Regions from separate parts of the Latilactobacillus parasakei genome, predicted to be linked through region 2. Evidence: predicted binding sites of a transcription regulator. Region 2 holds the regulator's gene; each other region holds the start of a gene.
The links. Region 2 encodes HrcA, which represses chaperone genes, less so after heat shock. Its sites were predicted from a motif close to TTAGCACTCNNNNNNNNNGAGTGCTAA; they were not measured.

Region 1 (3,176 bases), 840 kb from region 2:
CATCGACACTTCCGGATAACACGACTTGCCCATTACGCAACATGACAATTCGGTCACTAATCTTGGCAACATTGGTCATGTCGTGACTCGAAAAAATGATGGCCGAACCTTGTGACTTCAACCATAAAATCCCATCTTCCAATAGACCCGCATTCACAGGATCCAATCCACTGAATGGTTCATCCAAAATAATGAGCGCTGGTTTATGAATTAAGGTCGCAATCAGTTGCACCTTTTGTTGATTGCCCTTAGATAAATCCTTAATCTTATCGGTACGTTGGCCCTTAACAGCAAAGCGCGCTAACCACTCATCAATTTGTGGTTTAATTTCCGCCGCGGTCCGCCCGCGTAACTGCGCAAAATATAAAATTTGTTGTTCAACGGTCATCTTAGGATAGAGACCCCGTTCCTCTGGTAAGTAACCTAATTGATCATAATCACGACTGGTAAATGCATGGCCCTGCCACAAAATCGTCCCGCTATCCGGCGTTAAAAAATTTAATATCATTCTAAAAGTGGTCGTCTTGCCAGCACCGTTTTGCCCAATAAGCCCTAATATTTCGCCTGGTTGAACGGTAAACGATACATCATCGACAGCTTTCATCGCCCCAAAACTTTTTTCAAGATGCGTTAACGTTAGCATATTAATGCCTCCTCAACATTTATTAACTACTTTAACTATACAATATCCCTTACGAAAACGCATTATTATTATTTGCCATAAAAAAAGAGTCACCAACTAAACTCGGTGACTCCGAAATACTCATTATTGAATTTCAATTTGGCTTGTTGATTGTGTATCTTCCGCCATTTTTGGTAAAACTAATTGTAAAACGCCGTTATCATATTTTGCGCTAATCGCTTGGCGATCAACTTCTGGTAAATAATATTGACGGCTGAAGCGACCATAGTGGCGCTCACTTTGAATCAGGTTACCTTCTGAGTCGCTGTGATCGTTAAAGCTATCCCGTTTTGCACTAATCTTTAACGTGTTATTTTGATAATCGACGTGGATGTCTTGCTTTTCAAGTCCAGGTAAGTCAACTGTTAATTGATAGTCCTTTTCAGTCTCCTTCACATCTGTCTTCAACAAGTTGTCAGTTTCAGGCGACATTGCAAAGAATTGTTTGCCGAAGTTCTTGAAAAAGTCATCACCTACTAAACTGTCTAACCAATCTTGACGACGATCCATTAATTCATTTGCCATCTCTAAAACTTCCTTTCTTTATCTTAATTACAATTCTATTTTAACGCGTTAGTCGTTCAATGCAAGTAATTAGCGCTCTTTTATATAGAGTGCTAACGCAAAATAGTTAACCGCCCTAATTTAGCATTTTAATTCCCGCCCTAAGCGTTTTATGCTATACTTAAGGTTCCAAAAATACTCGGAGGTAGATTCATATGAAAATTGTTGTCTTAGCGGGCGGTCGTAGTACTGAACGTAACGTTTCACTAACGTCCGGACACAAGATTACCCATGCACTACAAACAAAAGGCCACGACGTTGCCTTTGTTGATCTTTTTTTAGGGAATGAATTGAAAGATGGTGCCACAATCGACTCTCTTTATTCATCTGATCCCGTTGAAAAAGATTATGATATTGATGATGAAGTTTTAACAGATGACGACATCAATAAACTTCGCGAAGATGGTTCAACACAACTATTTGGTCCGAATGTCTTAGAAATTTGTAAAACTGCTGATATCGTATTCCTCGCACTACATGGTGGCGATGGCGAAAACGGTAAAGTTCAAGCGGTTCTCGATGTCTTTGAAATTCCTTATACTGGTAGTGACACACTAGCTGCTGGTATTACAATGAGCAAAAAAGTTTCTAAAGAAATCTTACTCTTCAACAACATTCCAACAGCACGTTTCGTCGCTGCTTATCGTCATCAACCAATGCCAGAAATGCCATTTGAATACCCTGTTGTGGTTAAGCCAAGTAATGGTGGTTCAAGTGTTGGGACACATATCGTCCACAACGAAGCTGAATTAAAACCAGCTGTCGAAGACGCTTTGCGTTTTGATAACGAAGCCTTGATCGAAGAATTCATCAAGGGCCGCGAATTCTCACTTGGTGTGATCAACGAACAACCATTACCTGCCATTGAAATTGAAGTCAATGACGGTTGGTATGATTTTGAACATAAATTCGTTACTGGTAATACAACGAAATTCGTCACACCACCTAACAACTTACCAGATGATGTTCACGAAGCTATGAAGCAAATGGCCCTCGATGCCATGCACGCACTTGGTTTAACCAACTACGCTCGTATCGACTTTTTCTGGAGTCCTGAAACTGGCTTGCACGTCATCGAAGGCAATACATTGCCTGGTATGACACCATTATCATTAATTCCTCAAGAAGCAGAAGTTCTTGGTATTAGCTACCCTGACTTATGCGAAATGATTGTGAATGGTAAATTAGCTTTACTTAATGAAAAATAATTAGTTGCTATAAAAAAACGATAAGCCCACAGGCTTATCGTTTTTTTATTATTAAATACTAGTGGTACCCCCGCTTAATACTAATCTAATTATTCCTCTTGAGGAACTAAGATTCAAAGAAGATTAGAATCGGTACATCTAGCTGATCGTGTAGCAACTGAATTTCCTTGACGGTAAACGGAATCTTACCCCGAATCTTACGGTTAGCAGTTGTTAACGTTTTATTTAAGACATCAGCAACTTCCTGCTGCTTGATGTCATGACTCTTTAAATACCCTGATAGCACGAAAAGTTTTTCTGCCAAATTTGGCACCCCCAAATGAATATTCTCAAACTTTGCTCCACATTAGGAATATTACGTCATCTAGATAAACTTGTCAATTAACGATTTTGTACGAAAGTGTTAACTTTTTAGCGTATTTTGTCATATACTTAGTACTATAGTTTTTATTGCGAGTAAGAAGGTGAATTTAATGTTTGGACAACTATTACATGATAAGCGGGTTTCACGGAATCTTACGATGCGGCAGCTAGCCGATTTATTAACGCAAAAATACAATATTAAGGTCAGCAGCTCCATGATTTTCCGCTGGGAAAAAGGCGCTGCCCCTTCATTAAAAGCGTTGTTCATCGTCGCAACTGAATTACAAGTTGATCTCAATCAGCTCGCCGTCATGATTGCCGACAGTAACTTAACCCGCCCCGAAACTCTTTCATAAATC
Region 2 (3,176 bases):
TGGTTATTTAGGCAAGGACCGCTATCATAATTTCGGCCCAATCCAACAATACTTAGAACCGCTACAAGCACATAAAGTACCAGTGATTGAACGCCACGTGCTTCCCTTGACCGAACAAATGGAAGAAGAACTCTTCTTAGGTCTGCGGACGATGCAAGGTGTCTCAATCAAGCACTTTGAAGAAAAATTCAGATACCCACTACAAAACATCTACGGCGAAACAGTCGCCAATCAGATTGCAAAAGGGTACCTAAAACAAGAAGGCGACTGGCTAAGACTAACTGAATCAGGAAAGTTCCTAGGCAACGAAGTCTTCCAGGAATTCTTGTTAGACAGCTATTAAGTGCGTTCAAGCTTGGTCAACTTTGGAGCATTAGCACAGTGGGGCGAATAAGCGACGCAGTCGATTATTTGACGCACGAAGCTAAGCGCAGAAAGTTAGCTTGAAAAGCACGTTAAAAAGAAGTGCGTTCAAACCGGGTTATATTTCGAGCAAATGGGATGGTGATCATTTTTGGTTAGACACCTTTTACAATTACGGGCCGTTTCACAAGCAGTCGCTTCTAAGTTAAGCAGATAACAAAAACTTAGAAGCGAGGTTTTATGAAATGGACAAGAATACTTATCAACATTGGTCAGAAACAAAATATTTAAAGGATTTGGTGACAAACCCATTAATTGAAGTCGGCGATTATTCTTACTTTTCGGGGTATTATGATCACCAGAATTTTGAGGACGGCTGTGTTCGATATCATTGGGGCGATGATGCCTCACGTGCCTTATTTAATCCACAGGCTGAATTTGGTTGGCAATTGGACCGCCTAATTATTGGCCGTTACGTTTGCATTGCCAGTGGCGTTGTTATTTTGATGGGCGGTAATCATAATCATCATAGTGATTGGATTAGCGCTTACCCGTTCCCAGAACAAATTGCGGCCTCTTATGAGCCCAAGGGCGATACAATCATTGAAGACGGTGCGTGGCTTGGGATGCGCGCGTTAATTATGCCTGGCGTTCATATTGGGCAGGGCGCGATTATCGCTGCCGGCGCGGTGGTGGTTAAGGATGTGCCGGCGTACGCTGTCGTTGGTGGTAATCCAGCACGGGTTTTAAAATCACGGTTTACACCAGCTGACATTGAAATCCTGCAAGCAATTGATTGGTACCACTGGCCAATTGAAAAAGTTCAAGCAGCCCAATCAATATTAGCGAGTCATTCAGTCGCTGATTTACAACAATTTCACGAGAATTATTGATAGCAATCTTTGCAAAGGTCACACTCATCATTTGGGTGTGGCCTTTTATCAGTCTTTGGTCCCATTTTCATTAAATCCGTGAAAATTACAGTTCAATTCTTGACTTTATTTGACGTTCTTGCTATATTAATACTTGTAATTAGCACTCGTAATAATCAAGTGCTAAAAAGAGGTGATAACATGCTGACCGAAAGACAATTAATGATTTTGAAAGAAATTATTCGTCTTTTTACCGAGAGTGGTCAGCCGGTGGGTTCTAAGAAGCTAATGTCTGAATTACCAATGCACGTTAGTTCCGCGACAATCCGAAATGATATGGCTGATCTTGAGAATGTCGGTTTAATAGAGAAGACGCATTCGTCTTCTGGACGGGTTCCTTCTATGAAGGGCTATCGTTACTATTTAGATCATCTCATTCAGCCCGCTGTCTTAAATCCAATGGATGTTGCGACTGTGCAACAATCATTTGGACGCCATTATCATAAGATTGACGAGATTGTTTCACAATCTGCTAATATTCTTTCAAACCTAACGAGCTATACAGCGATTACGTTAGGGCCGGAGATGGCAGAGATTCGGTTGACAGGTTTCCGACTTGTACCACTTGGTAACCACCAGGTAATGGCGATTATCGTGACAAGTGCCGGAACGGTTGATAATCAGGTTTTCACAATTCCAAACGCGATTTCAGGTGATGAACTTGAAAAAGCGATTCGAGTCGTGAATGATCATCTAATCGGATTACCGTTGACCGTTGTCAGTCAGAAGTTGAAAACAGAGGTGCCTGCGTTATTAATGCAATACATGGGCTCACCGGGTGGCTTTTTAAACATCTTCGATGATGTCTTAAAACAAGCTTCACAGGAACGTTTATATGTGGGGGGCCAATCGAACTTATTAAACTTCTCGGAATTGACGGATGTGTCACAGTTGAAGTCAATCTACAACATCATTAATCAATCGGACGATCTAGCTAAGTTGCTAGAGTTATCACCGGGTGAGGCCAATAGCCAAGTTCAGGTTCGTTTGGGCGATGAAATGACCAATGATTTATTGAAGAATTACAGTTTAATGACTGTTAATTATGATGTTGGTGAACACGGCCAAGGATTGATTGCTTTATTAGGTCCCACTAGCATGCCATATTCGCGCATGATCGGGTTACTCGATTTATTCCGCGAAGAACTAGCGAAGAAATTAATTGATTATTATGCAGATTTTGATGATAATCAATCTTAAAAGGAGCGTGTTTGTTTGACAAAGCAAGAAAAGGCTGAAAACCAAGAAAAGCCAACTGAAGAAACTGTAGAAGAAACGCCTAAAAAAGAAACACCATTTGAACCAGTTATGGAAGCTGATGAAGTTGAAGAAACAACTGAAGCACAAGCACCTGTTGAAGAAGCAGATGATAAATTAGCTGAACTTCAAAAGAAATATGACGCTATGGAAGATAGTTTCTTACGGTCACAAGCTGAAATTAAGAACATCCAAATGCGCAATCAAAAAGAACAAGCTAACTTGTTAAAATATGATGGCCAATCATTAGCCAAAGATGTCTTACCTGTTTTAGATAATCTAGAACGCGCATTGGCAGCTGAAGCAACTGATGAAAGCCTTAAAAAGGGTGTTCAAATGACATATGATCATATGAAACATGCTTTAGAAGATCATGGTGTTAAAGAAATTGAGGCGCAAGGTCAAGCCTTTGATCCGACCATTCACCAAGCCGTTCAAACGATTGCGGTTGATGGTGATCAAAAAGCTGACACCGTGGTTCAAGTCTTCCAAAAAGGCTATTATTTGAAGGACCGCGTTTTACGACCAGCAATGGTTGTAGTTGCACAATAATAAAATTTAAAAAATTAAAAAAAGAGGGTATTTTCAATGAGTAAAGTAATCGGTATTGATTTAGGAACAACA
Region 3 (3,176 bases), 1.0 Mb from region 2:
TTAGCGCTGCTTTTGATGTTAAACCTGAATTAATTGGCACAATCCAAACAGGTGTGCCGGTTTATTCAATGGACGAAATGGTTGAACAATTGAAGCTGCAACAAATTGAAATCGTCATCTTGACGGTCCCAATTGAAGTCGCTCAAAAAGTAACGGATCAACTAGTTGACGCGGGGATTAAGGGCATCATGAACTTTACCCCAATTCGGATTTCTGTACCGAATACCATTCGGATTCAAAATGTTGATTTAGCGAAAGAGTTACAAACGTTAATTTATTTCCTTGATAATTATAATACAGAAGAAGCACCAAAATAAATAGAGCCTCATTAACCAGCAGTGATGTCGGTTGATGGGCTCTATTTTTTTAATGACTGAGATAAAAGAGGGTTACGACGAGATTCATTCCCGCATGACTGATAATCGTTGTATAAATGGAACCCGTTTTGCGATACAGCCAACAAAGGAAAAGGCCGATTGCCGCGTAGATAATTAGATGACTGTCTTGATGAATCACGGCAAATAATAAACTAGAGATGAGTGCGGCTAATACCGAATTTAAGCGGCTGCTAAGACCGCCAAAAATCGCCTTTCGAAAAACGAGTTCTTCCATTGTTGGCGCAGCAATCGTTAGAATAATGATCAACCACGGTTGGGCTTTGAGGGCCGTCATGAGAGTGAGCGTATTGAGTGATTGCGTACTATTTTTAAAGAGTAGATGATCAATTGAACCAGCGATAATTTGGACGATTAACGCGAGTAAAATACCACTAATGCCCCAGATGATGGCTTTCTTAAGCGGTAAGGGGTGTTTCTCAAGATTATTTTTTGGGCCCCGATAATTAAAATAGAGTAATAAAAGTGCGCCGAGGCTGTCCGTGATTGTGGTGAATAAATAGAATTGATCTGACAACCCGAAAAAGCGGACGAGGGCACTCGGGATTAATAAAATGATGAGATAGCTGATAATCAGCCTAAAATTTTGTTGGCTTTGAGTCATGATTACGCTCCTGAAAGTTGATGTGACCATAGCGTAGCGCATTGACTACTAAAATGCAAAAGGGGATAGCAAAATACTTGCAATGTTCTGAAAAAATGCTATGATAAAAAATGTGATTAGCACTTGAGTGTTTAGAGTGCTAAAAAAGAAAAAGTGATGGAGGGATTTTAAGTGTTAAAACCATTAGAAGATCGCGTAGTGATCGCCGTTAAAGACGAAGCAGAACAAACAGTAGGTGGCATTGTCATTGCAAGTAACGCCAAACAAAAACCACAAACTGGTAAAGTCGTTGCCGTTGGTGCCGGCGCAATGACCAGTGACGGTCAGCGAATCCCACTTGATGTCAAAGAAAATGATGAAGTCATTTACGATAAATATGCTGGCTCAGAAGTTGAATATGAAGGCCAACAATATTTGGTATTACACGCAAAAGACATTATCGCCATTATTGAATAATAAACTGAAACGTTTAAAAACAAACTAAAAAATTTTTTTGAGGTGAAATAACTATGGCAAAAGAACTTAAATTTTCAGAAGACGCACGTTCAAAAATGTTAGCAGGTGTTGATCAATTAGCTAACACTGTTAAGACAACATTAGGACCAAAAGGCCGCAACGTTGTTTTGGAAAAAGCTTACGGTTCACCAGAAATCACTAACGATGGTGTGACAATCGCTAAAGCAATCGAATTAGAAGATCATTTTGAAAATATGGGTGCCAAATTAGTTTCTGAAGTTGCTTCAAAAACGAACGACATCGCCGGTGACGGTACAACAACCGCTACTGTTTTAGCCCAAGCCATTATTCGCGAAGGGATGAAGAATGTGACAGCCGGTGCTAACCCAGTTGGTATCCGTCGTGGGATTGAATTAGCTACTAAAGAAGCTGTTAAGAAGTTACACGAAATTTCACACAAAGTTGAAAGCAAAGATGCGATTGCCCAAGTTGCTGCTGTTTCATCAGCTAACGAAGAAACGGGTCGTTTAATTGCCGATGCCATGGAAAAAGTGGGTAACGACGGTGTCATCACAGTTGAAGAATCAAAAGGGATTGATACTGAATTAAGCGTTGTTGAAGGGATGCAATTTGATCGTGGTTACTTGTCACAATACATGGTGACTGACAACGACAAGATGGAAGCTGACTTAGACAACCCATACATTTTGATTACAGATAAGAAGATTTCAAATATTCAAGATGTTTTACCACTTCTACAATCAATTGTGCAAGAAGGTAAAGCCTTATTAATCATTGCTGATGATGTTGATGGCGAAGCATTACCAACACTTGTCTTGAACAAGATTCGTGGGACATTCAACGTGGTTGCTGTTAAGGCCCCTGGTTTTGGTGATCGTCGTAAGGAACAATTAGAAGACATCGCGACATTAACAGGTGCCACAGTGATTACAAGTGACCTTGGTCTAGAATTGAAAGAAACAACAATCGATCAATTAGGGACAGCTGGTAAGGTAACTGTTACAAAAGATGATACAACAATCGTTGAAGGTGCTGGTAGCAAATCAGCTATCGCAGAACGTGTTGAAAACATCAAGAAACAAATTGCTGAAACAACATCAGACTTTGACCGTGAAAAATTACAAGAACGCTTAGCTAAATTAGCTGGTGGTGTTGCAGTGATCAAGGTTGGTGCTGCCACAGAAACAGAATTGAAAGAACAAAAATATCGGATTGAAGATGCCTTAAATGCAACGCGTGCAGCTGTTGAAGAAGGCTACGTTGCCGGTGGTGGGACAGCATTAATCGATGTCATCGAAAGTGTTGCCGCTCTTGAAGAAGAAGGCGACGTTCAAACAGGGATTAACATTGTGCTTCGTGCATTAGAAGAACCTGTTCGTCAAATCGCAACAAACGCTGGTCTTGAAGGCTCAGTCATTGTTGAAAAAGTAAAATCACAACCTGTTGAAGTTGGCTACAATGCAGCAAACGGCAACTGGGAAAATATGATTGAAGCGGGTATCTTAGATCCAACTAAGGTAACACGCTCAGCATTACAAAACGCAGCTAGTGTTGCTGCTCTAATGTTAACAACTGAAGCAGTGGTTGCTGACAAACCAGAAGACAACCCAGCACCAGCAGCAGGCATGGACCCATCAGCAATGGGCGGCATGATGTAATAAAAGAAGTGTGACTCGAGCTGATTAGGCTTTGAGGATTAA

Region 1: ACPBEH_RS07525 (Hsp20/alpha crystallin family protein) is a predicted target of HrcA. The motif match lies at 1,277-1,303, and genes of this name have one in related genera.
Region 3: groES (co-chaperone GroES) is a predicted target of HrcA. The motif match lies at 1,116-1,142, and genes of this name have one in related genera.

Annotation. Positions count from the first base shown of each region.
Region 1 covers NZ_CP186861.1:1,494,478-1,497,653, forward strand. Annotated here, with positions in the region: gene ACPBEH_RS07520 (ABC transporter ATP-binding protein) at 1-643, opposite strand, end outside; gene ACPBEH_RS07525 (Hsp20/alpha crystallin family protein) at 767-1,207, opposite strand; gene ACPBEH_RS07530 (D-alanine--D-alanine ligase family protein) at 1,402-2,454, shown strand; gene ACPBEH_RS07535 (helix-turn-helix domain-containing protein) at 2,561-2,758, opposite strand; gene ACPBEH_RS07540 (helix-turn-helix domain-containing protein) at 2,928-3,173, shown strand.
Region 2 covers NZ_CP186861.1:67,554-70,729, forward strand. Annotated here, with positions in the region: gene hemW (radical SAM family heme chaperone HemW) at 1-343, shown strand, start outside; gene ACPBEH_RS00335 (CatB-related O-acetyltransferase) at 609-1,256, shown strand; gene hrcA (heat-inducible transcriptional repressor HrcA) at 1,437-2,495, shown strand; gene grpE (nucleotide exchange factor GrpE) at 2,511-3,104, shown strand; gene dnaK (molecular chaperone DnaK) at 3,141-3,176, shown strand, end outside.
Region 3 covers NZ_CP186861.1:1,101,620-1,104,795, reverse strand. Annotated here, with positions in the region: gene ACPBEH_RS05785 (redox-sensing transcriptional repressor Rex) at 1-317, shown strand, start outside; gene ACPBEH_RS05780 (lysostaphin resistance A-like protein) at 367-999, opposite strand; gene groES (co-chaperone GroES) at 1,171-1,455, shown strand; gene groL (chaperonin GroEL) at 1,509-3,134, shown strand.